Regions from separate parts of the Burkholderia sp. IDO3 genome, predicted to be linked through region 1. Evidence: predicted binding sites of a transcription regulator. Region 1 holds the regulator's gene; the other holds the start of a gene.
The links. The regulator FliA, encoded in region 1, starts transcription of late flagellar genes. The targets are predictions, from matches to a motif close to CTAAAGTTTNNNNNNNNNNNGCCGNTA.

Region 1 (11,735 bases):
AGGCCGCGCAGCGATTGCGCGCAGCCCTTGCCCACGTCGCCGTAGCCCGCGACGACCGCGACCTTGCCCGCGATCATCACGTCGGTCGCGCGCTTGATGCCGTCGACGAGCGATTCACGGCAGCCGTACAGGTTGTCGAACTTCGACTTGGTGACCGAGTCGTTCACGTTGAACGCCGGGAACGGCAGGCGGCCGTCCTTTTCCATCTGGTACAGGCGGTGCACGCCGGTCGTGGTTTCCTCGGTTACGCCCTTGATGTGCGCGAGACGCGTCGAGTACCAGGTCGGGTCGGCGTCGAGGTGCGTCGCGATCGACTTGTACAGCGCGACTTCTTCCTCGTTGGTCGGCTTCGCGATCACCGAACGGTCCTTCTCGGCCTTCGAGCCGAGGATCAGCAGCAGCGTTGCGTCGCCGCCGTCGTCCAGGATCATGTTCGCGAATTCGCCGTTCGGCCATTCGAAGATGCGGTGCGAGAACTCCCAGTATTCGTCGAGCGACTCGCCCTTGAACGCGAACACCGGCGTGCCCGATTCGACGATCGCGGCAGCCGCGTGGTCCTGCGTCGAGAAGATGTTGCACGACGCCCAGCGGACATCGGCGCCGAGCGCCTTCAGCGTCTCGATCAGCACGCCGGTCTGGATCGTCATGTGCAGCGAGCCCGCGATGCGCGCGCCCTTCAGCGGCTGCTGCGCCTTGTATTCGTCGCGGATCTGCACGAGGCCCGGCATTTCGGTCTCGGCGATGTTCAGTTCCTTGCGGCCCCAGCCGGCAAGCGCCATGTCGGCGACGACGTAATCCTTGGAAGCCTGGGAATCGATAATGGCGTTCATCACGCCCTCCTTTCTAAAAAGTTTCTAGATTGGTGACGTGAGCGCCGTTCAGGAAGCGGGGCCGGCGCGCATCCAACATCTCGCCGCACGGCTGCTTGGTGAAGCTCTCCGAGCCTGGCGGACGCAGAAGGTCCGTCGCAACGCTCCTCGGAAAACGGGAGGGATTGTAGCAAATCGGCGCGAGAATTGCGCGGCACGCGCGGCGTCGGCGCGCGTGGGCACAATGAAAGGGTCAGGTTTCCGCGCCGACCCACGCCTGTTCGCGCAACCGCGCGCGCAGCCGCGCAACGGCCTGGCTGTGCAGCTGGCACACGCGCGACTCGCTGACTTCGAGCACCGCGCCGATCTCGCGCAGGTTCAGCCCGCGCTCGTAATACAGCGACATCAGCAGCTTCTCGCGCTCGGGCAGCCGCTCGATCGCGTCGACGAGCGCATCGCGCAGATGGTCGTCGAGCAGCGCCGACAGCGGATCGGCGTGATCGACGCGATAGCGGTCGAGGAACGGCTCGTCGTCGGCCGCGCGGTCGAAATCCTCGTAGTAGATGAGCTGGCTGCCGTGCAGGTCCTGCAGCATCCCCTGGTATTCGTCGAGCGGCATCTTCAGGTGCTGCGCGATCTCGGCCTCGCTCGCCGAGCGGCCGAGCTGCTGCTCGACCTGGTGCACCGCGTGCTCGACCTCGCGCGACGTCTTGCGCAGGCTGCGCGGCAGCCAGTCGTTGCTGCGCAGCTCGTCGAGCATCGCGCCGCGAATGCGCTGCGTCGCATAGGTCTCGAACTGCGCGCCCTGGTCTTCCTTGTAGCGGCCGGCCGCATCCATCAGGCCGATCATGCCGGCCTGGATCAGGTCGTCGAGATCGACGCTCGCCGGCATCTTCGCGACGAGCTGCAACCCCAGGCGCCGCACGAGCGGCGCGTATTGCGCGAGCACGTCGGCCTGGGTCATCTTTCCTTGAGCGTTGTACATCATGGCTCTCTCCTTCGCTCACGCGGCGTGGGCCGCACTCGCCTCGTACGACGGCTTGCCGCCCGCGTGGACGGCGCGGCCCGCCCCCGAACGCGGGCGCATCGGCCAGTACAGCAAGTCGGCGGCAATCTGCCGGTAGTCGCGCGCGGCCGCCGACGACGGGAACGCGTCGACCGCGGTGTGCATCAGTTCGCGCGCCCGCTCGACGAGCGGGTCGGCGCTCACGCAGCCGGCATCCGCGATCGACACCGTCAGGTAGCGGTTCGCGACGCCCGCCAGGTTGTCGAAGGCGGTCTTCGCGTCCGCGTGGTTGCCGACGTGGTTGGTCAGCACGCGGAACTGCGCGAGCGCTTGCGCGAAGTGCAGGCGCTTCATGCACGCGTAGGCTTCGGTGATCGCCTTCGCGGAAACCCGCGTGACGATCAGCACGTCGTGCGCCTCGCGCGCGAGCGCCGAGAGCGCGCCGTCGGCGCCGGGCCGCGCATCGACCAGCACGATGTCGGCCTGGCCGTCGATGAAGTCGCTCAACTGCGCATCGCTGTAGCCGCCCTGCCCGGCCGCGCACAGGCCGAAGCCGGCGGCCACCCGCGTGCGTTCGCCGTCGCGCAGCCGTGCGCCCGCGAGCGTCGCGGTGGCCGAACGCGCGCCGGCGCGCTCGTCGACGACGAGCACGTCCTTGCCGAGCGCGGCCAGCGCCGCCGCGAGGTTCACGACGGTGGTGGTGCAGCCGACGCCCGCCGGGCCGCCCGTCACCGCGACGACGCGCGACGCGCGTCCGGCCAGCAGGCGGCGCAGCCCTTCGGCCTGGTCGATGATCCGTTTATCCAAATCGCACCTCGTGCAGTTCGGCGGTGGAACGTACGGTCAGTGCGGAAAGCAGCGTCGGCATGTCCTCGTCCTGCGGCACGAAGGGCGAGCCGTCGCGCGGCACACAGAACGCGCTTTTCAGCAGGAAGCGGGTCGTCGCGACATACAGGTTCTCCGGCACCTTCTGGCCGGTCGACACGTAGTGAACGGGCAGCTTGTAGCGGATCACCGTGTCGAGCACGCCGCCCAGGTGCGTCGCCTCGTCGAGCTTGGTCAGGATGCAGCCGGCGAGGCCCGGAGATGCCGCCTGCGGATGCTCGCCCGCGCTGCGGTACGCCTGGACGACTTCGTTGAGCGTGTCGCCGTGGCTCGTCGCGTTGAGCAGCAGCAGGCGCTGCACCGGCGCGTTCGCGCCGTGCAGCATCGCGATCTGGTCGGACAGCGCGCGATCGCGCTGGCTCATGCCGATCGTGTCGATCAGCACGATGTGCTTGTTGCGCAGTTCGGACAGCGCGAGCGCGAGATCGCCCGCATCCTTCACCGCGTGCACCGGCACGCCGAGGATCTTGCCGAAGATGCGCAGTTGCTCGTGACCGCCGATCCGGTAGCTGTCGGTGGTCAGCAGCGCGACCTTGCTCGCGCCGAAGCGCATCACGCAGCGCGCGGCGAGCTTCGCGGTGGTGGTCGTCTTGCCGACGCCGGTCGGCCCCATCAGCGCGAACACGCCGCCGCGCTCCATCAGCGCATCCTCGCTGTCGAGCACCGGCAGGTTCGCCGCGAGCACCGACTGCGCCCATTCGAGAGCCTGCTCGAAGGTCTGCGTGCCGTCGCCCGGCGGCAGGTTGTCGACCAGCATCCGCACGAGCTGCGCGGAGAAGCCGGCCGCGAACAGGTGCTTGGTCAGCGCGCCGTGCACCGGGCTGCGGCGCTGGCGATCGTGCCACATCAGGCTGTCGAACTGCTCCTGCATCATCCCGCGCATCGCGCCGAGCTCGTGCATCACCGTGTCGTTGACGACGCTTTCGATACGCGACTTCACGGCGTCGGCGACCACGGCGGCCGCGTCGGCGGACAGGCGCGCGCGCTCGGCCGGCTTCGCGGCGTCCGCGTCGTTCGCACGGGCGGCGGCGGTGTCGTTCGTACGGGCGGTGGCCGCGGTCGCGGCCGGCATCCGGCGTTCGGCGTCGCGCACGATGTCGCGCGCCCAGCCGGCCGGCGCCGCGTCCTGCGGTGCGGGGGCCGGCGCTTGCGGCGCGGCGGGTGCCGCGTGGGTACGGATCATCAGCGCGTCGCGCTGCTGCGTCAGGCGCTTCGCATGCTCGACGAGCCACGGCGCGGGTTCGGAGGGCGTCGCGGGCGCGGTGGCTGCGGACGCCGACGCGGCGCGCGACGGCGACAGCTCGGCCGGCGCATTCGTGTCGGCGTCGAACGCGGCCGGCTCCGCCGCTTCGGCGCTGGCGCCGAACACCGACGAGAACACGTCCGGCAGGCCGCCGGCGCCGGCGGCATACGGATTGCCGGCCGGACGTGCGGGCGCGGCGCCCGGGCGCGACACGATGCCCGGCACCGCGGCGGCCGGCACGGACTCCGGCCGCGGCGCGCTCGCGCGCGGGCGGACGGCAGCCGACGGCGCGACCGCGGCGAGGTCCGAATCGGCGAGTGCAACGATTTCGACGCTACCGTCATCGAGCGTGCGGTTCGACAGCACGACGGCGTCGGCGCCGAGTGCTTCGCGCACGAGGCGAAGCGCGTCGCGGCTGGTCGCGCCGGTGAATTTGCGAATGTTCAAGCGGGACCCCCGATGACGTTAACGACTTTGATCGTGCGTGTATCCGGCACTTCGGCGTACGACAGCACTTTCAATTGCGGCAGGCTGCGGCGCAGGAAACGCGCGAGCATCGCGCGCAACGCGTGCTGCACGAGCAGCACGGGCGGCAGCCCGAGATTCTGTTGACGCAGCATCGCTTGCTGCGTGCCGGTCAGAAGGTTGTGCGCAAGGCCCGGCTCGAGGCCCGGATTTGCGCCGGTGGCGAGCGCCTGCGACAGCACGCGCTCGAGATTCGAATCGAGACCCATCACCTGCATCTCGCCCGCGCCCGGATACCACTGCTGCGTGATCGCCCGGCCGAGCGACAGCCGTACCGCGGCGGTGATCTCGTACGCGTCGCCGCGGCCCGCGTGTTCGGACACGGATTCGAGGATCGTGCGCATGTCGCGGATCGGCACGCCTTCGTCGAGCAGGTTCTGCAGCACTTTCTGCAGCGTCGTGAGCGAGATCGTCTTCGGCACGAGATCCTCGACGAGCGACGGCGCGTCCTTGCCGGTGCGCTCGACGAGCGCCTGCACTTCCTGGCGGCCGAGCAGTTCGGCCGCATGCTGGACGACCAGATGGTTCAGGTGCGTCGCGACCACCGTGCTCGCATCGACCACCGTGTAGCCGTACACCTGCGCCTGCTCGCGCATCGCGACGTCGATCCACACGGCCGGCAGCCCGAACGCCGGATCCTGCGTGAGCGCGCCCGGCAGCGCGGCCGTCACCTGGCCCGGGTTGATCGCGAGCCACTGGCCGGGGAACACCTCGCCGGTACCGATCTCGACGCCCTTCAGCGCGATCCGGTACGCGTTCGGCCGCAGCTCGAGGTTGTCGCGGATGTGGATCACCGGCGGCAGGAAGCCGATTTCCTGCGCGAATTTCTTGCGGATGCTCTTGATGCGCTTGAGCAGCTCGCCGTCGCTGTTCTTGTCGACGAGCGGAATCAGCCGGTAGCCGACTTCGAGGCCGAGCGGATCGATCAGCTGCACGTCGTCCCAGGTCGCTTCGTGGCTTTCTCCCGGCAGCGCGGCGGGCGGCGCGATCTCGGTCACGTCGCCGGCCGCCACGCGGGCCGCCGCGCGGCGGGTCTGGGTGCGCGCCAGCCAGATCGCGCCGCCGCCGAGCGCGAGGAACGCGAAGTGCGGCATGCCCGGGATCAGCCCCATCAGCACGATGATCGAGCCGGTGATGACCAGCACGCGCGGGTTCGCGAACAACTGGCCGGTGATCTGCGTGCCGATGTCCTCGTCGGTCGCGACGCGCGACACGATCACGCCGGCCGCCGTCGAGATCACGAGCGACGGAATCTGCGCGACGAGGCCGTCGCCGATCGTCAGCAGCGTGTAGTTGGTGCCCGCCGCGGCGAAGCTCATGTCGTGCTGGACCATCCCGACGATCAGCCCGCCGATCACGTTGATCGCCATGATGATCAGGCCGGCGATCGCGTCGCCGCGCACGAACTTCGACGCGCCGTCCATCGACCCGTAGAACTCGGCTTCCTGCGCGACCGCGGTGCGGCGCTTGCGCGCCTGCTCTTCGTTGATGAGGCCCGCGTTCAGGTCGGCGTCGATCGCCATCTGCTTGCCCGGCATCGCGTCGAGCGTGAAGCGCGCGGACACTTCGGCGATCCGCCCCGCGCCCTTCGTGATGACCATGAAGTTGATGATCATCAGGATCACGAACACGACGATGCCGACCGCGAAGTTGCCGCCGACGAGGAAGTGGCCGAACGCCTCGATCACCTGGCCGGCCGCGTCGGGGCCGGTGTGGCCCTCGAGCAGCACCACGCGCGTCGACGCGACGTTCAGCGACAGGCGCAGCAGCGTCGAGAACAGCAGCACGCTCGGGAATGCCGCGAAATCGAGCGGCTTCATCGTATACATGCTGACGAGCAGCACCATCACCGACAGCGCGATGTTGAACGTGAACAGCAGATCCAGCAGCATCGGCGGCAGCGGCAGGATCATCATCCCCAGGATCATGCAGATGAGGATCGGGCCGGCGAGCGCGCGCAGGTTGGTGCCGGCGAACGGGTTCGGGCGCTTGCCGAACAGGCCGGTGGTCGGGGTGCTCATGCCGCGCCTCGCGTGCCTAGTGCGTCGTCGGCTTCCTCGCGCGCGTCGTCGGCCGGCACCGACGTGCCCTGGTCGAGCTCGGCCGGCACGACGAGATCGACCGGCGCCGCCGGGAACGCGCCGCCTTCCGCGCGGAAGCGCTTGAGCTGGTAGACCCACGCAAGCACCTCGGCGACGGCCGAGTACAGCGAGCCGGGAATCTCGCGTTCGAGTTCGACGTTGTGATACAGCGCACGCGCGAGCGGCGGCGCTTCGAGCAGCGGCACGTTGTGCTCGGCCGCGAGCTCGCGGATGCGTGCGGCGACGAGGTTCACGCCCTTCGCGACGACCTTCGGCGCGCGCATCTCGCCATCCGTGTATTGCAGCGCGACGGCGAAGTGCGTCGGGTTCGTGACGACCACGTCGGCCTTCGGCACGGCAGCCATCATCCGGCGCCGCGCGATCGCGCGCTGCTGCTGGCGGATGCGGCCCTTCACGTGCGGATCGCCTTCGTTCTCGCGATGCTCGCGCTTCACTTCTTCCTTCGTCATGCGCAACTTCTTGTTGTACTGCCAGATTTGGTAAGGCACGTCGAGCGCGGCGACGACCAGCATCCCGGCAACGGTCGTGCCGCAGCACACGGCGACCAGATGCAGCGCGTCGGCAAGCGCCGCGCCGAGCGGCTGGGTCGCGAGGCCGAGCAGTTCGTCCTTGCTGCGCCAGATCGCGATCCCGCCGATCCCGCCGACGACGAGCGTCTTCGCGAGCGACATCCCCAACTGGATCGGCCCCTGGATCGAGAAGATGCGGCCGAGGCCGGAGATCGGGTTCAGGCGGTCGAACTTCAGTTCGAAGGTCTTTTGCGAGATCAGCCAGCCGCCGAGCGCCATCGGCGCGGCCAGCGCGGCCAGGCCGGTCAGCGCGAGCAGCGGCAGCAGCGCGGCGAAGCCTTCGGCGCTCGCGCTGCCGGCCGCGGACAGCATCCGGTTCGTGTCGAACGCCGTCGCGCGGTCGAACGAGAAGGCGCCGCGCAGCATCGTCTGCAGATGCGCACCCGACGGACCCGCGAGCAGCCATGCGCCATAGAACCCGGCCGCGAGCAGCGCGAACGAAGCCAGTTCGCGCGAACGCGCGACCTGCCCCTCCTCGCGCGCCTTCTCGCGGCGTCTCGGAGTGGCGGCTTCGGTTCTGTCGAGATCGCTCTCGTCTGCCACGGGGCCTCCAGTCGGGTACGGCGAAATGCCGCTTTCCAGTGACACCGATTATTCATGCGCGCGTCAAACGCCGATCGGTCGAGCAAAGCCGGGAAAGGGGGGTATTTCAGGGAATCGGACGGGCTTGAGGCGGGGGAATCGGGGGCACGAACGGCGGCGCGGCGGGGGGACGGTGAAGGTGACGACGGAGGAAGGGAGGAAGGGACGATGCGGCGATGCGGCGATGCGGCGATGCGGCGATGCGGCGATGCGGCGATGCGGCGATGCGGCGATGCGGCGATGCGGCGGATTAGACCCGGAGGTGAAGCGGCGGGCAAGCCGCCCCGAGGCGGCAGCGCCGCACGCCAGGGCGCACCGGCCCGCATGCCGGCCACGCGAGGCCGGCATGCGGGCGCGGTTCCTACCCGGCCGCCGCCTGCTGCAGCAGCCCGAGATCGAGCTTCCTCATCTTCATCACCTGCGCCATCACGCGCTCGGCGCGCGCCGGGTCGCCCGTCATCAACCCGGACATCTGCACCGGCACGACCTGCCACGACACGCCGAAGCGGTCGCGCAGCCAGCCGCACCGCTGCGCGCGCTCGTCGCCGCCATCGGACAGCGCCGCCCAGTAGCGGTCGATCTCGTGCTGGTCGCGGCAGTTCACCACGAACGACACGGCCGGCGTGAGCGGAAACGCCGGACCGCCGTTCAGCGCGAGGAACGCCACCCCGTCGAGCTCGAACGACACGGTCATCACCGCGCCCTCCGCGTGCCCGGACACCTGGGCACCGGCCTTGCCGTAGCGCGCGACGTGCACGATGCGCGCGTCGTCGAACACCGACACGTAGAAGTTGGCGGCCGCCTCGGCGTCGCGGTCGAACCACAGGAACGGCGTGATGCGTTGAAAGCGCCGGCTCATGATGCTGCCTCCTCGATGTCTTGCGGGCATCCGTGCCTGGTCTTATATCGTAGGCGCTGGATCCGTACGCCGCCCGAGGCCGCCCCGGGGATAAAAAAGGGGCGATCGCTCGCCCCCTTTTGCTGCCGTGCCGCGTGCGCGATCAGAACGCGACGTAAGGCGCCGCGCCGCCGCTCGCGGTCTTGTCCATCCCGAAGTAGATCGTCTTGCCGTAGAAGTGCGGCATGCCGAGATCGAGCCATCCGGACGCGCCGAACGGGCCGGCGATGTCGTTGAACGCGAACGTCGACGGGTTCGCGAACAGCGAATCGGCGTTCTGGATCGACATCGACACGCCGCCCGTCGTCCCGTTCTGGCCGGTCAGCGTCGCCGTGTAGGTCGCCGTCGACGACGGGCAGTAGAACTGCGTGTTGGTCGAGCACTTCGTCTGCGACGAGTCGCTGAAGAAATACGCGTTCGAGCCCGTATCGAAGAACGCGGTCACGCTGCCGCCGAGGAACGTCGCGCTCACGTCGCCCGTCGTCGCCGACGTCATCACCGTCGACGCGGCGAGCGCGTTGTTGCTCTGCGTGCCGATCCCGAACGTCAGCTGGCCGGTCGCGCTGCTCTGCCCGCTGTTGGAAATGCTCGGCATCTGCACGATCACGCCGTTGTTGTCCGTCGCGAAACGATGAACCGGGTTGGCGACCTGCTGCGCAATCGGCACCAGCGCAACCGCACAGCTCGAATTGCCGTTCGGGCACGCATAGTAGTTGTTGTAGGTCGCCGACGTCGACGTCGCGCAGTTCGTGCCGCAGTCCACCGGCGCCGGCCCGATGCCGAGAATGCCGTTCGCGCCGAGATCGCTGGCCGAGTTCGCCGACGCTCCGCCGTTGGTGCACGAGCTCGGTACGCCGGTCGTGCCGAGGTCGCCGATGATCTGCACCGGCAGCGAGCCCGCCTGCTCCGAGCCGATCGTCAGGTCGACGGTACGCACCGTGCCCCACGTGTAGCTGGACACGAACTTGCCGCATTCGGCGACCGGCGCGCCGCCGCTCGTCACCTGCGGCAGGCTGCCGAGCACGCCCGACACGGCGCTGCCGACCAGCCGCAGCCCGTACGACGCCGTGTCGACGAGCACGTTGTTGACCACCTGGCAGTTCGACGTGCCGGGCACGCAGATCTTCACGCTGACGGTCGGGATGTTGATCACGCGCGCGACGCCGGTGCCGACGGTGATCACGGCCGTATTGGCGGTATTGCCGTCCGATACGCCGGCGTTGCCGCCGTTATTGCCGTTGTTACCGTTGTTGTTGTTATCGCCGCCGTCGCCGCCGCCGCATGCCGTCACGAGCATGGCCGTCGCGGCCGCCAGGCTCAGCAGGCCGAGCCAGCGCTTGAATGTACGAGGAATTCGCAAGGTCGCTCTCCCGCTGTCACTGGATGTCGGTGCCGGTCAGCCCGGCAGGCAGCGCCGTCGGCAGCCACGCCTGGCCCGCGAACGCGCCCATGTGGCCGCCCGTGCGGATCACGAGATTGCTCGTGTCGACGGACACCGGTGCGCGCCAGCCGCGCGCCGCGTGCGCCGCCTGAACGCCGGCGGTGTACTGCGGGAAATAGCTGCCGAGGAGCGACGCCAGATCCGGCATCGCCGGCCCGCGCCACGCGAGGCCGAACACGGTGCCGGCCGCGGACGTGTATTCGTGGATGACGGTGCCCGATCCGAGCGTGATTTCGCGCACGGTATAGGCGGCCGCGCTCGCCTGTGCGCCGTCGGCCGAGCGCATCGCGCGCTGCAGCGCGCGCACGGTGGCCGCGTGATCGTCCGCCGGCGGCGACATCGGCGCGCCGCCCAGTTCGGCCTGTGCGTGGACGGTCCACAGCACACCCATCGCAACCGCCGCATGCGCGGCGGTCCAGCCCAAGCGTTTCAGCTTCACGTTCCCCCCCAAAGGGACTGGCTTCGTTGCCGTCGGCCCCGCTGTCAGGCTCGGCGCCGCAGGTCAACCAATGAAAGTCGTAAGAATGACGCTTCGTTGCTGCTGACGCGTAGTATGCCTGCGGAGTGTGTCCGAGTGTCAAATCGACGCAGCGCGGCCCGCTCGCGGCGGGCCCGGGGGAAACGTGAAAGCCATGCGCACCGGGCCGCTCCACGATATGGAGGGCCGGCGCGATGCCGCAGGGTCAGAAGCCCAGGCTCGCGAGCAGGTCGTCGACCTGCGCCTGGTCCTGCACCACGTCGGACTTGCCTTCGGGCGCGACCTGCGGCCCGTTCAGCAGCGACTCGGGGCTGCCGGTCGTGCTCACGTGCTCGGCCGCGAGCGCGGCCGCGGTCGCCGCGAACTGCTCGCGCCGCTCGGGCGCGATGTTCTCGACGAGCACGGTGAGCAGTTGCTGCTCGATCAGGTAGACCATGTCCATGATCTTCTTGATCACCTGCCCGGTCAGATCCTGGAAGTCCTGCGCGAGCATGATCTCGAGCAACTGCGCGCTGGTTGCGGACGTCGCGTCGGGCAAGCCGTGCAGGAACGCGCGCGTGTCGCCCATCAGCTCGCGCACTTCCGCGTGCTCGATCGGCGCCGCGTACCACTGCGCCCAGCGCGCATCGAGCGCCTCGGCCTCGTTCTGGATGCGCTCCTGCACGGGCTTCGCGATCTCGATCGCGTTCAGCACGCGCTCGGCCGCCTGCTCGGTCATCGTCGCGACGTAGCGCAGCCGGTCGCGCGCGTCGGGCACGGCTTCGGCCGCGCGCTCGACATGCTTGTCGAGCCCGAGCTCGCGCATCGAATCGCGCAGCGTGCGCGTGAGCTGGCCGATGCGCGCGAGGATGCGGTCGCTCGCGAGGTCGGCGCCTTCGGCGTGGCTGTCGGCGTCGAACCCCGCGCCGGCGAGCGCCGCATGAATCGGCTCGTTCACGTCAGCTCCCGGCCTTCGCCATCTTGTCGATGATCTTGTTCAGCTTCTCGTCGAGCGTCGCGGCCGTGAACGGCTTCACGACGTAGCCGCTCGCGCCGGCCTGCGCGGCCGCGATGATGTTCTCCTTCTTCGACTCGGCCGTGACCATCAGCACCGGCAGGTGCGACAGCGTCGCGTCCCCGCGGATTTCCTTCAGCATCGCGAGGCCGTCGAGGTTCGGCATGTTCCAGTCGGAGATCACGAAGTCGAAGCCGCCGCCG
Region 2 (11,735 bases), 330 kb from region 1:
GTGCCGAGCGACGGCAACGTCAGCGTCAGCCGCGTGCGCCATGCGATGCCGTCGCCCGCGTCGTCGCTGCGCGATGCGCGGCCGCCGTGTTCGTCGGGCTCGATCGTCCAGTCGAGGCGCGCGCCGGGCCATGCCTCGCCGCTCCAGCGGAACTGGTCGGTCGCGAGCGCATCGAGCTGCTGCCTGACGATCGGCACGGCGTCCGGGTGCACGGAAGCCGCGGCCGGCGCCTGCGGGTCGGACGAAGCAGCGGCCAGTTCGGCACGCGCGGGCGTCCAGCGCACGTCGGCGTGTTCGCCGAGCGGATCGGCGGCCATGCCGGCCGCGCCCGACGATGTGTATTGCCGCGCGCCCGCGGCAGCGTTCTGCGCGAGTTCGCTCGGCATCGTGCCGCCCGGCTGCGCGGCGGTTCGTGCCGCGGCCGGCAGCGGCGAGCGCGGCGCGAGCAGTTCGTCGAGCGCGTCGGACGCACCGTCCGCGGCAGCCTGCCCGAGCGCGGCAAGCCGCGCCTGCGGTTCGCGCAGCAGCGCGGCGAGCGGGCGCTGGCCGGCCAGCCATTGCGCGAGATGGGATTCGTAGAAGAGGCCGCTTTCGCTCACGGCCTGCGCGAGTGCGGCATGCAGCACCGCGACGGGCGGCGCGGCGGCATTCGCGGCATTCGCGCCAGAAGCGGCGGCCGACGCGGCCGGACCGGACGCCGGCGGCGGTGCCGGATCGGTCAGCAGCACGGCGGGATCAGCCAGCAGCGGCGCTCGCCCGGCGACCACGGGGGTCGCGGCGCCGCCCGCGCGCGAAATCGCATCGAGCACGAGCGCGACATCGGACAGCGCGGTTTGAGCGGAGGCCGGCGGCGCGGCAGGCGAGCCGTTCGCCGCCGGCATCGACGAAGCGCCGGTGCCCGGCGTGCCGACCTGCGCGGTCGCGCCGCCGCCGGCGGGCGCCGACACGGTGCCGGTCAGCAGGCTGTCGAGGCGGCTCGCCAGCAGGGCGGCCGCAACGGAGTCGATACCGGTCATGATCGGAGCCTGCTCACCTCAGCCACCTCGTTGCGAATTCGGGCGCGCGGGAACCGCGGCCGCGGCCAACGAACGCTACCCGCGTGCGCGGTAGAGATCGGTCAATACCTTGGTCGAGCGCCGCGCCTCGAACAGCGCGGACAGCCGCGCGACTTCCGGGCTCGCGAGATCGCGAATCGCGGCGTCGTCGGCGAGGATGCGGCGAATCAGGCCGAGCTTGCGGCCGAGGTCCGATTCGTCGAGCGTGACGCCCGGATCGGCCTCCTTCAGCCCGTCGACGAGTTGCAGGAATTCGGCCTGCAATTCCGGCAGCGCGCTCCAGTCCGCGCCGCGCGCGGCGCACAGCATCCGGCCCGACACGGCCGCGAGCGCCTCGTAACGCGCGAAATACTCGGCCTTGCGATTCATCGCGCCGCGCCCGCTGCCTGTTGTGCGGCCATGCGCGCGACTTCCGGCGCGATGCCCGTCCATGCTTCCTCGAGCGTCGCGAGCAGCCCGTCGGCCTCGACCAGCATCGCATCGCTCGCGTCCGCATTGGCCTGCAGCAGGCGCCGGCCGATATACGCGTACAGCGCGTCGAGGCGCGTGGCGATCTCGCCGCCCGCGTCGCGGTTCAGCGAAGCCTGCAGGCCGCTCTCGACGATCCCGATCGCCTTGCCGATCGCTTCGCCGCGGGCCGGCACGTTGCCTTGCTGCAAGTGCAGGCGCGCGAGCGCGATGGCCTGCCGCGCGCCCTGGTACAGCATCGCGATCAGCCGGTGCGGGGACGCGCCCATCACCCCCGTCTCGACGCCGACACGCGCGTACGCACTGGCTCCAGCGTGTCCTGGGGAAAACATGCGCTTCTCCTTTTGATGCGTTGGCTATGCGGAGGCCGCCGCCCTGCATTGCACGACGCGGCCATCTTCCGCAGTTATCGGAAGGAAATTGAAAAGCTTTAGGCGCGCGGGCCGCCGGCCCGTCGACGCGGCCGGCCGGCGCGCGTCACACCGACATCTGCATGATGTCGTTGTAGGCGCTCACGAGCTTGTTGCGGACCTGGAGCCCGAACTGGAAGCCGATGTTGGCCTTCTGCATGTCGACCATCACGTCGTTCAGCGACACGTTCGGCGCGCCGACTTCGAACGCCTGCGCCTCGCCCAGCGCGTGCTGCTGGTCGCCGCTGATCTTGTCGAGCGACGCCTTCATCGCGCTCGCGAACGTGCCGGCGGTCGCGGCGCCGGAGCCGGCGAGCGCGGCCGTCGGGCTCGCGACCCCGCCGGACGCCTGCGCGGCCATCGCCTGCATCTGTTGCAACACCGATCCGATTCCGCTGACGTTGGCAGTCATGCTGTCCCCAGACTTGAATTAAGAGAAGAGACCCGGCCTGACCGGGCGATCCGCCGGCGCCGCACGACGCGCACCATGCCGGATCGCGAAAAAGGATAGCAGCGCACCACGCGCCAAAGCCGCGAAAGTACGGGGGAAACCCCGCTCTTTTCGGTCGATCGGACGCGCCGCCGGATCACGATAATCGCATCGTGTCATTGTCCGTCCGCTCGTCCGAGCGGCTCAGTCGTCCCGCTCCGGAGAAACTCGTCGCATGGATTCGCAGGCCAATTCGCTGATCAACCCCGACGCCCGCGCGGGCCTCGCCAGCCCGGTGCCAGGCGCCACCGCGGCCGCCGCGCTGCCGGGAGCGGGCGGCGCTGGCGCGGACTTCGGGTTGGGCGGCTTCGCCGAACGCATCCCGGGCATCTCGCGGATGAAGGGCAACCCGAAGCTGCCGTTCGTGATCGCCGTCGCGTTCGCGGTCGCCGTGATCACCGCGCTCGTGCTGTGGAGCCGCGCGCCCGACTATCGCGTGCTGTACAGCAACCTGTCGGACCGCGACGGCGGCGCGATCATCACCGCGCTCCAGCAGGCAAACGTTCCATACAAGTTCGCCGACGCCGGCGGCGCGATCCTCGTGCCGTCGAACCAGGTGCATGAAACGCGCCTGAAGCTCGCCGCGATGGGCCTGCCCAAGGGCGGCTCGGTCGGCTTCGAGCTGATGGACAACCAGAAATTCGGCATCAGCCAGTTCGCCGAGCAGGTGAACTACCAGCGCGCGCTCGAAGGCGAGCTGCAACGCACGATCGAGTCGATCAACGCCGTGCGCGGCGCGCGCGTGCATCTCGCGATCCCGAAGCCGTCGGTGTTCGTGCGCGACAAGGAAGCGCCGAGCACGTCCGTGTTCGTCGATCTCTACCCGGGCCGCGTGCTCGACGACGGCCAGGTGCAGGCGATCACGCGGATGGTGTCGTCCGGCGTGCCCGACATGCCCGCGAAGAACGTGACGATCGTCGACCAGGACGGCAACCTGCTCACGCAGTCCGCGTCGGTGTCCGGCCTCGACGCGAGCCAGCTCAAGTACGTGCAGCAGATCGAGGGCAATACGCAAAAGCGCATCGACGCGATCCTCGCGCCGATCTTCGGCACCGGCAACGCGCGCTCGCAGGTCAGCGCGGACGTCGATTTCTCGAAGATCGAGCAGACCTCGGAAAGCTACGGCCCGAACGGCACGCCGCAGCAGGCCGCGATCCGCAGCCAGCAGACCAGCAGCGCGACCGAACTCGCGCAGGGCGGCGCATCGGGCGTGCCGGGCGCGCTGTCGAACACGCCGCCGCAGCCGGCTTCCGCGCCGGTCGTCGCCGCCAACGGCCAGGGCGGGCCGCAGACGACGCCGGTCAGCGACCGCAAGGACCAGACGACCAACTACGAGCTCGACAAGACGATCCGCCATCTCGAGCAGCCGATGGGCAACGTGAAGCGGCTGTCGGTCGCCGTCGTCGTCAATTACCAGCCGGTCGCCGACGCGAAGGGCCACGTGACGATGCAGCCGCTGCCGCCCGCGAAGCTTGCGCAGGTCGAGCAGCTCGTGAAGGACGCGATGGGCTACGACGAGAAGCGCGGCGACTCCGTCAACGTCGTGAACAGCGCGTTCTCGAGCGTGAGCGACCCGTACGCCGACCTGCCGTGGTGGCGCCAGCCGGACATGATCGCGATGGCGAAGGAAGCCGCGAAGTGGCTCGGCATCGCGGTCGCTGCGATCGCGCTCTATTTCATGTTCGTGCGCCCGGCGATGCGCCGCGCGTTCCCGCCGCCGCAGCCGGTCGCGCCGGCGCTCGCGGCGCCGGACGATCCGGTCGCGCTCGACGGCCTGCCCGCGCAGCTCGGCGCCGACGAAGCCGACCCGCTGCAGCTCGGCTTCGAGAACGAGAAGCACCGCCACGAACGCAACCTCGACTATGCGCGCACGATCGCCCGCCGGGATCCGAAGATCGTCGCCACCGTCGTGAAGAATTGGGTGTCCGATGAACGCTGAAGGTTTGACCAAGAGCGCGCTGCTGCTGATGTCGATCGGCGAGGAAGAAGCCGCCCAGGTATTCAGGTTCCTCGCACCGCGCGAGGTCCAGAAGATCGGCGCCGCGATGGCCGCGCTGAAGAACGTCACGCGCGAGCAGATCGACGACGTGCTGCAGGACTTCGTGAAGGAAGCCGAGGGACACACCGCGCTGTCGCTCGATTCGAGCGACTACATCCGCTCGGTGCTGACCAAGGCGCTCGGCGAGGACAAGGCCGGCGTGCTGATCGACCGCATCCTGCAGGGCAGCGACACCAGCGGCATCGAGGGCCTGAAGTGGATGGACTCGGGCGCCGTCGCCGAGCTGATCAAGAACGAGCACCCGCAGATCATCGCGACGATCCTCGTGCACCTCGACCGCGACCAGGCGTCCGAGATCGCGTCGTGCTTCGCCGAGCGGCTGCGCAACGACGTGATGCTGCGGATCGCGACGCTCGACGGCATCCAGCCGGCCGCGCTGCGCGAGCTCGACGACGTGCTGACCGGCCTGCTGTCCGGCAGCGACAACCTCAAGCGCAGCCCGATGGGCGGCATCCGCACCGCGGCCGAGATCCTGAACTTCATGACGAGCAACCATGAAGAAGGCGTGCTCGAAAGCGTGCGCCAGTACGACGCCGATCTCGCGCAGAAGATCATCGACCAGATGTTCGTGTTCGAGAACCTGCTCGACCTCGAGGACCGCGCGATCCAGATGGTGCTGAAGGAAGTCGAGTCGGAAACGCTGATCGTCGCGCTGAAGGGCGCGCCGCCCGCGCTGCGCCAGAAGTTCCTCGCGAACATGTCGCAGCGCGCGGCCGAACTGCTCGCCGAGGATCTCGACGCGCGCGGCCCGGTGCGCGTGTCCGAAGTCGAAACGCAGCAGCGCCGCATCCTGCAGATCGTGCGCAACCTCGCCGAAAGCGGCCAGGTCGTGATCGGCGGCAAGTCGGAAGACGCGTATGTCTGATTCCAAGCGCGCGCGCGCCGGCACCCTCACCGCGTACCAGCGGTGGGAGATGACGTCGTTCGATCCGCCGCCGCCCCCGCCGCCTGCCGACGATGCGGCAGCGGCGGCCGCCGCGCTCGCCGAGGAATTGCAGCGCGTGCGCGACGCCGCGCACGCCGAAGGCCATGCGGCCGGGCACGTCGAAGGCCAGGCACGCGGCTACCAGGCCGGTTTCGAGCAGGGCCACGCGCAGGGCTTCGAGGCCGGCCAGGCCGAAGCGCGCGAACAGGCCGCGCAGCTCGCGGCCCTCGCCGCGTCGTTTCGCGAAGCCGTGTCGAACGCTGGGCACGATCTCGCGGCCGACCTCGCGCAGCTCGCGCTCGACATCGCGCAGCAGGTCGTGCGCCAGCACGTGAAGCATGATCCCGCCGCGCTCGTCGCGGCCGTGCGCGACGTGCTCGCCGCCGAGCCGGCGCTGTCCGGCGCGCCGCATCTCGCGGTGAATCCGGCCGACCTGCCCGTCGTCGAAGCGTATCTGCAGGACGATCTCGATACGCTCGGCTGGAACGTGCGCACCGACGCGTCGATCGAGCGCGGCGGCTGCCGCGCGCATGCGGCCACCGGCGAAGTCGACGCAACGCTGCCCACGCGCTGGCAGCGCGTCGCCGCCGCGATCGGCAAGGTGGGCGCGTGGTGACGCGCGTGCCCGAGTCGTTCGCGCACGACGGCATGACGCCGCTCGAACGCGAACTCGCGCTCGCGTCGTTCGGCCCCGACGGCGCGCACGACCCCGCCCGCCATGCGAAGCCGCTCGCGGTCGGCACGCCCGACGACGCGCCACGCGCACCGCACAATCCGCATCTCGCACAGTGGCGCTCGCACCTGAACGGGCTCGCCGAGCGCAGTCAGCGCGCGCTGCCGCTGCGCCCGTGCGGGCGCCTCACGCGTGCAGCCGGCCTCGTGCTGGAGGCGATCGGGCTGCGCCTGTCGGTCGGCGCCGAATGCACGATCGAATTGCCGCCAGGCAGCACGCTGCCGCACGCGGAAGCGGAAGTCGTCGGCTTCTCCGGCGACCGCCTGTTCCTGATGCCGACCACCGACGTCGCGGGCGTCTTGCCCGGCGCGCGCGTGTGGCCGCTCGAGAACGCGCCCGTCACCGACCCGCTCGCGGGCGCCAAGCGGCTGCCGGTCGGCTGGAAGATGCTCGGGCGCGTCGTCGACGCATCGGGCCGCCCGCTCGACGGCCTCGGCCCGCTCGGCTCGAACGCCGACGCCCCGCTGTCGGCGCCGTCGATCAACCCGCTCGATCGCGAGCCGATCCACCACGTCCTCGACGTCGGCGTGCGCGCGATCAACGCGCTGCTCACCGTCGGCCGCGGGCAGCGGATGGGGTTGTTCGCGGGCTCCGGCGTCGGCAAGTCGGTGCTGCTCGGCACGATGGCGCGCTACACGAGCGCGGAAGTGATCGTGATCGGGCTGATCGGCGAACGCGGCCGCGAAGTGAAGGAATTCATCGAACAGATCCTCGGCGAGGACGGACTCGCGCGCTCGGTCGTCGTCGCGGCGCCGGCCGACGTGTCGCCGCTGCTGCGGATGCAGGGCGCGGCGTACGCCACGTCGCTCGCCGAGTATTTCCGCGACCAGGGCAAGCACGTGCTGCTGCTGATGGATTCGCTCACGCGCTACGCGATGGCGCAGCGCGAGATCGCGCTCGCGATCGGCGAGCCGCCCGCGACCAAAGGCTATCCGCCGTCGGTGTTCGCGAAGCTGCCCGCGCTCGTCGAACGCACCGGCAACGGCCCCGAAGGCGGCGGTTCGATCACCGCGTTCTACACGGTGCTGACCGAAGGCGACGACCAGCAGGACCCGATCGCCGATTCGGCGCGCGCCATTCTCGACGGCCACGTCGTGCTGTCGCGCGCGCTCGCCGAGGCCGGTCACTATCCGGCGATCGACATCGAGGCGTCGATCAGCCGCGCGATGACCGCCCTGATCGACGAAAAGCATCTCGACCGCGTGCGGCAGTTCAAGCAGATGCTGTCGCGCTACCAGCGCAATCGCGACCTGATCGCGGTCGGCGCGTACGCGCCCGGCCGCGACGCGCAGCTCGACCGCGCGATCGCGCTCTACCCGCGCATCGAATCGTTCCTGCAGCAGGGCTTTCGCGAATGCGCGCCGTTCGCGTCCAGCCTCACCGCGCTCGATGCGCTGTTCGACGTATACGGAGGCTGACCCGGATGGCACACGGCTTTCCCCTTCAATTGCTGCTCGACCGCGCGCAGGAAGACCTCGACACGGCCGCGAAGCAGCTCGGCACCGCGCAGCGCGAGCGCGCGTCGGCCGCCGAACAGCTCGACGCGCTGCTGCGCTATCGCGACGAATACCACGCGAACTTCGCGCAGTCCGCGCAGCACGGCATGCCGGCCGGCAACTGGCGCAATTTCCAGGCGTTCATCGATACGCTCGACACGGCGATCGCGCAGCAGCGCAACGTGCTGGCCGCCGCCGAAGCGCGCATCGACGAAGCGCGCCCGAACTGGCAGCAGAAGAAGCGCACCGTCGGCTCATACGAAATCCTGCAGGCGCGCGGCGTCGCGCAGGACGCGCAGCGCGAGGCGAAGCGCGAGCAGCGCGACGCCGACGAGCACGCCGCGAAGATGCTGCGCATGCGGGCCGATGCGGCCCGATCGGCATAACCGTCCACCGCCTTCGAACGAGAGAATCGCCATGCCTCCCCTTCCTCTGCTCGGCGCGCTGATCGACACCGCGGGCGCCGCACTCGGCGCCGTCCGCGGCGCGGGTTCGTCCGCCGGCAACGATGCCGCGGTCGCGCCGGCCGCCGCGCCGTTCGCACAGACGCTGAAGCACAGCGTCGTCACGCGGCACGACACAGCGCACGGCAGCAAGCCGGATACCGCGACGAAACACGCGTCGTCGACGCCGGCCGCCGGCGCCAGACATCCCGGCGATGACGACGACAAGTCCGCCGACGATGCGGGCACCGCCAGCAATGGCGACGCCGCCGCGCTCGCCGCGGCCGCGGCCGCCGTGCAGGCGCAGCTGCAGGCACGCGTGAACGACGGAACGCCGGCCAGTGCCGATGCAGCGACGGCCGCGGCGGCATCCGCCCAGCCGGATGCCGCGGGGCACGCAAGCCAGGATGCGACGGCCGTGCCGGCATCGGGCCGCGACGCGCTCCAGGCTGCGCTGGCGAAGCTGACCGGCGGCGCGGGCGCGATCGGGGCGAGCACGGCATCGGCGACGTCCGGATCGGCCGCCGCCGCGCCGCTCGCGTCGAAGGCGTCGGCGTTCGACCGCACGCTTGCCGACTCAAAAGGCGCGCTCGCCGCGCAGCAGACACCCACGCAGGCCAACGCGCAGGCGCTGCAGGCCGCCGCGAGCGCCGAGCCGGCTGCGCATGCGCTGGCGCAGACCGGCGACACTGCGAGCCCGAGCGCCGACGCGATGGCCGCGGCCGCCGCAACGGCTGCCGCCGCGGCGCAGTCCGGCGTGCCGGCATCGCCGGCCGCCGGCGCGATCGCCGCGGCCAACCCGCACGTGCTGTCGCCGCAGGTCGGCACCGCCGACTGGACCGACGCGTTGAGCCAGAAGGTCGTGTTCCTGTCGAACGCACACCAGCAGAGCGCCGAGCTGACGCTGAACCCGCCAGACCTCGGCCCGCTGCAGGTCGTGCTGCGCGTCGCCGACAATCACGCGCACGCGCTGTTCGTGTCGCAGCATGCGCAGGTGCGCGATGCGGTGGAAGCCGCGCTGCCGAAGCTGCGCGAAGCGATGGAAGCGGGCGGGCTCGGCCTCGGCAGCGCGAGCGTCAGCGACGGCGGTTTCGCATCGCAACAGCAGAACGCGCAACAGAGCTTCTCCGGCGGCCAGTCGCCGCAGCGCGCACGCGCCGGATCGTCAGGCGTCGATGCACCGGTCGACGCTGTGCAATCCGCAGCGGCCGCCGCGACCGTGAGCCGCGTGGGCCTCGTCGATACGTTTGCCTGAACATCGCGCGCCGCGTGCCGGTGCGTGCCGCTCAGCGGCCGTGCACCGCCGCGGCCGCCTCGCCGCGCGGCATGCCGCCCTTGCGCGCCGCGACGATGAAGTCCGCCGCGCGCTCGCCGATCATCACCGACGGCGCATTCGTGTTCCCGCCGATCAGCGTCGGCATCACCGACGCATCCACCACGCGCAATCCTTCGACGCCGCGCACCCGCAATTGGGGATCCACCACCGTCCGCGCGTCCGAGCCCATCCGGCAGGTGCCGACCGGGTGATAGATCGTGTCGGCATGCGCGACGATCGTCGCACGCAGCTCGGCTTCGCTCTGGTCCGCCCGCGTGTACAGCTCGCGCCCGCCCTGCGACGCGAGCGGCGCCTGCGACAGGATCCGGCGCATCGCCTGCGCGCCACGCACGAGCAGGTCCAGGTCGCGTGAATCGCTGAAAAAGCGCGGATCGATCAACGGCGCATCGCGCGCATCGCCGCTCGCGAGCGCGACCGTGCCGCGGCTGTACGGACGCAGCGCGCACACGTGCAGCGAATAGCCGAAACCCCAGTGCATCTTGCGGTTGTGATCGTCGACCAGCGCCGTGCAGAAATGCAGTTGCAGGTCCGGACGATCGATCGACGGATCGCTCTTGATGAAGCCGCCCGCTTCCGCGACGTTGCTCGTCATCATCCCCGAGCGGCTCGAGAAGTAGCGCGCGAGCGCCGGCGTCATCTTCGCGATCCCGCGCAGGCAGATGCCGACGAGCTGCGACGAATTCACGCGCGTGTTGATGATGAAGTCGATATGGTCGATCAGGTTCGCGCCGACGTCCGGCGCATCCTGCACCACCGCGATCCCGTGCCGGCGCAGCTGTTCGGCCGGACCGATCCCCGAGCACATCAGCAGTTGCGGCGAATTGAACGCGCCGGCCGACAGGATCACCTCCGCGCGTGCACTGAGCGTCTCGACGCTGCCGTTGCGCGACACCACGACGCCCACCGCGCGCTTGCCGTCGAAGCCCACACGCAGCACCGTCGCATCGGTGATCACGTTCAGGTTCGGCCGGTTGCGGCCGTAGATGTACGCCCGCGCGACGCTGCAGCGCGAACCGTCGCGATGCGTGACCTGATAGAAGCCGACGCCTTCCTGCGTCGCGCCGTTGAAGTCGTTGTTCAGCGGATAGCCGGCCGCGTGCGCGGCCTGGATGAATCGTTCGGAGAACGGATTACGAAAGCGCAGATCGGAGACGGTCAACGGGCCGTCCGCGCCGTGCCACGCATCGGCGCCGCGCTGGTTGCCTTCCGCGCGGCGAAAATACGGCAACACGTCCTGCCAGCCCCAGCCCGTCGCGCCGAGTTGCGCCCACTCGTCGTAGTCGCCCGGGTGGCCGCGCGTGTAGATCATCGCGTTGATCGCGCTCGAGCCGCCCATCCCGCGCCCGCGCGGCTGGTAGCCGCGCCGGCCGCCGAGCCCCGGCTGCGGCACCGTCTCGTAGCCGTAGTTCGTGCCGAGCTTGAACGGCACGAGCGCCGCGATACCCACCGGCATGTTCACGAGCAGGTTGCGCTCCGTATGCGAGCCCGCCTCGATCAGCGCGATCGTCGCGTCGGGGCATGCATCGGCGAGACGGCTGGCGAGGCTCGACCCGCCCGACCCTCCGCCGACGATGATGTAGTCGTATTGCATGTCATGTCTCCTTCGCGTCATGAACGGCACCCGGCGCGGCCCGGCTCCGCTTGTAATGTTCGGGCATTGTAGGAATGGCCGTCGCGCGCGCGGCACGCGGATTCAAGAGCGATTCCTCTAAACGCCCGCGTGAACTAAATTTAAGATGTATCGATTCATTCGACGCGATGCACCGGCCGCGAGAAGCCGCGCCGTCGCGAAACTGGGGAGACGACGATGCAGCGCCAGGTTCTGCAGGCCGTGTGCCGACCGGGTCGTCCGGACGCACTGCGCGCGGCCCGCATTTCATTTCAAACGGCGGGCCATGCGGTGACGTCCGGCAACGCGCGCGCAGCCGATCGAAATCGAACGGCGCGCGGCGCCGCCAACCGTTTGGACGGCTTGTCGCACGCGCGGCACGACGTACCGGATTCCGCACGGCCGCGCGCAGCGCGCCGCCCCGCTCCGGTGCATCGGCACGCACGCGCAGCACGACATCGCATGCACGCCGGGCAGCGCATCGCGTCCCGCGCGCGTGCCGTGCAACCCCGTTTTCGGATGCGGACACCGTCGCGCGGATGCGACGCATGCCGCACGCAGCAACCGGTTTCAGACCGCGTATCGCATCCGGCCCCGCGCCGCGCGACGCGCGCCACCCCGATCCGCCCCGCCACGCTCGACGAGCGGGCACGTGCGGCCTGACCGCTGGCCGACGCGCCACGCCCCACTGGAGGAGACGACATGAAAAAC

Region 2: fliS (flagellar export chaperone FliS) is a predicted target of FliA. The motif match lies at 1,931-1,957, and genes of this name have one in related genera.

Annotation. Positions count from the first base shown of each region.
Region 1 covers NZ_CP028963.1:199,513-211,247, reverse strand. Annotated here, with positions in the region: gene ahcY (adenosylhomocysteinase) at 1-830, opposite strand, end outside; S-adenosyl-L-homocysteine riboswitch at 863-985, opposite strand; gene DCN14_RS15360 (RNA polymerase sigma factor FliA) at 1,063-1,797, opposite strand; gene DCN14_RS15355 (AAA family ATPase) at 1,813-2,622, opposite strand; gene flhF (flagellar biosynthesis protein FlhF) at 2,615-4,390, opposite strand; gene flhA (flagellar biosynthesis protein FlhA) at 4,387-6,489, opposite strand; gene flhB (flagellar biosynthesis protein FlhB) at 6,486-7,682, opposite strand; gene DCN14_RS15335 (VOC family protein) at 8,083-8,580, opposite strand; gene DCN14_RS15330 (DUF3443 domain-containing protein) at 8,723-9,979, opposite strand; gene DCN14_RS15325 (DUF2844 domain-containing protein) at 9,996-10,499, opposite strand; gene cheZ (protein phosphatase CheZ) at 10,744-11,475, opposite strand; gene cheY (chemotaxis response regulator CheY) at 11,477-11,735, opposite strand, start outside.
Region 2 covers NZ_CP028963.1:3,464,367-3,476,101, forward strand. Annotated here, with positions in the region: gene DCN14_RS30990 (flagellar hook-length control protein FliK) at 1-1,016, opposite strand, end outside; gene DCN14_RS30995 (flagellar protein FliT) at 1,092-1,424, opposite strand; gene fliS (flagellar export chaperone FliS) at 1,421-1,855, opposite strand; gene fliE (flagellar hook-basal body complex protein FliE) at 2,001-2,345, opposite strand; gene fliF (flagellar basal-body MS-ring/collar protein FliF) at 2,599-4,362, shown strand; gene fliG (flagellar motor switch protein FliG) at 4,352-5,347, shown strand; gene fliH (flagellar assembly protein FliH) at 5,340-6,023, shown strand; gene fliI (flagellar protein export ATPase FliI) at 6,017-7,558, shown strand; gene fliJ (flagellar export protein FliJ) at 7,564-8,022, shown strand; gene DCN14_RS31040 (flagellar hook-length control protein FliK) at 8,054-9,334, shown strand; gene DCN14_RS31045 (GMC family oxidoreductase N-terminal domain-containing protein) at 9,366-11,006, opposite strand; gene DCN14_RS31060 (coniferyl aldehyde dehydrogenase) at 11,727-11,735, shown strand, end outside.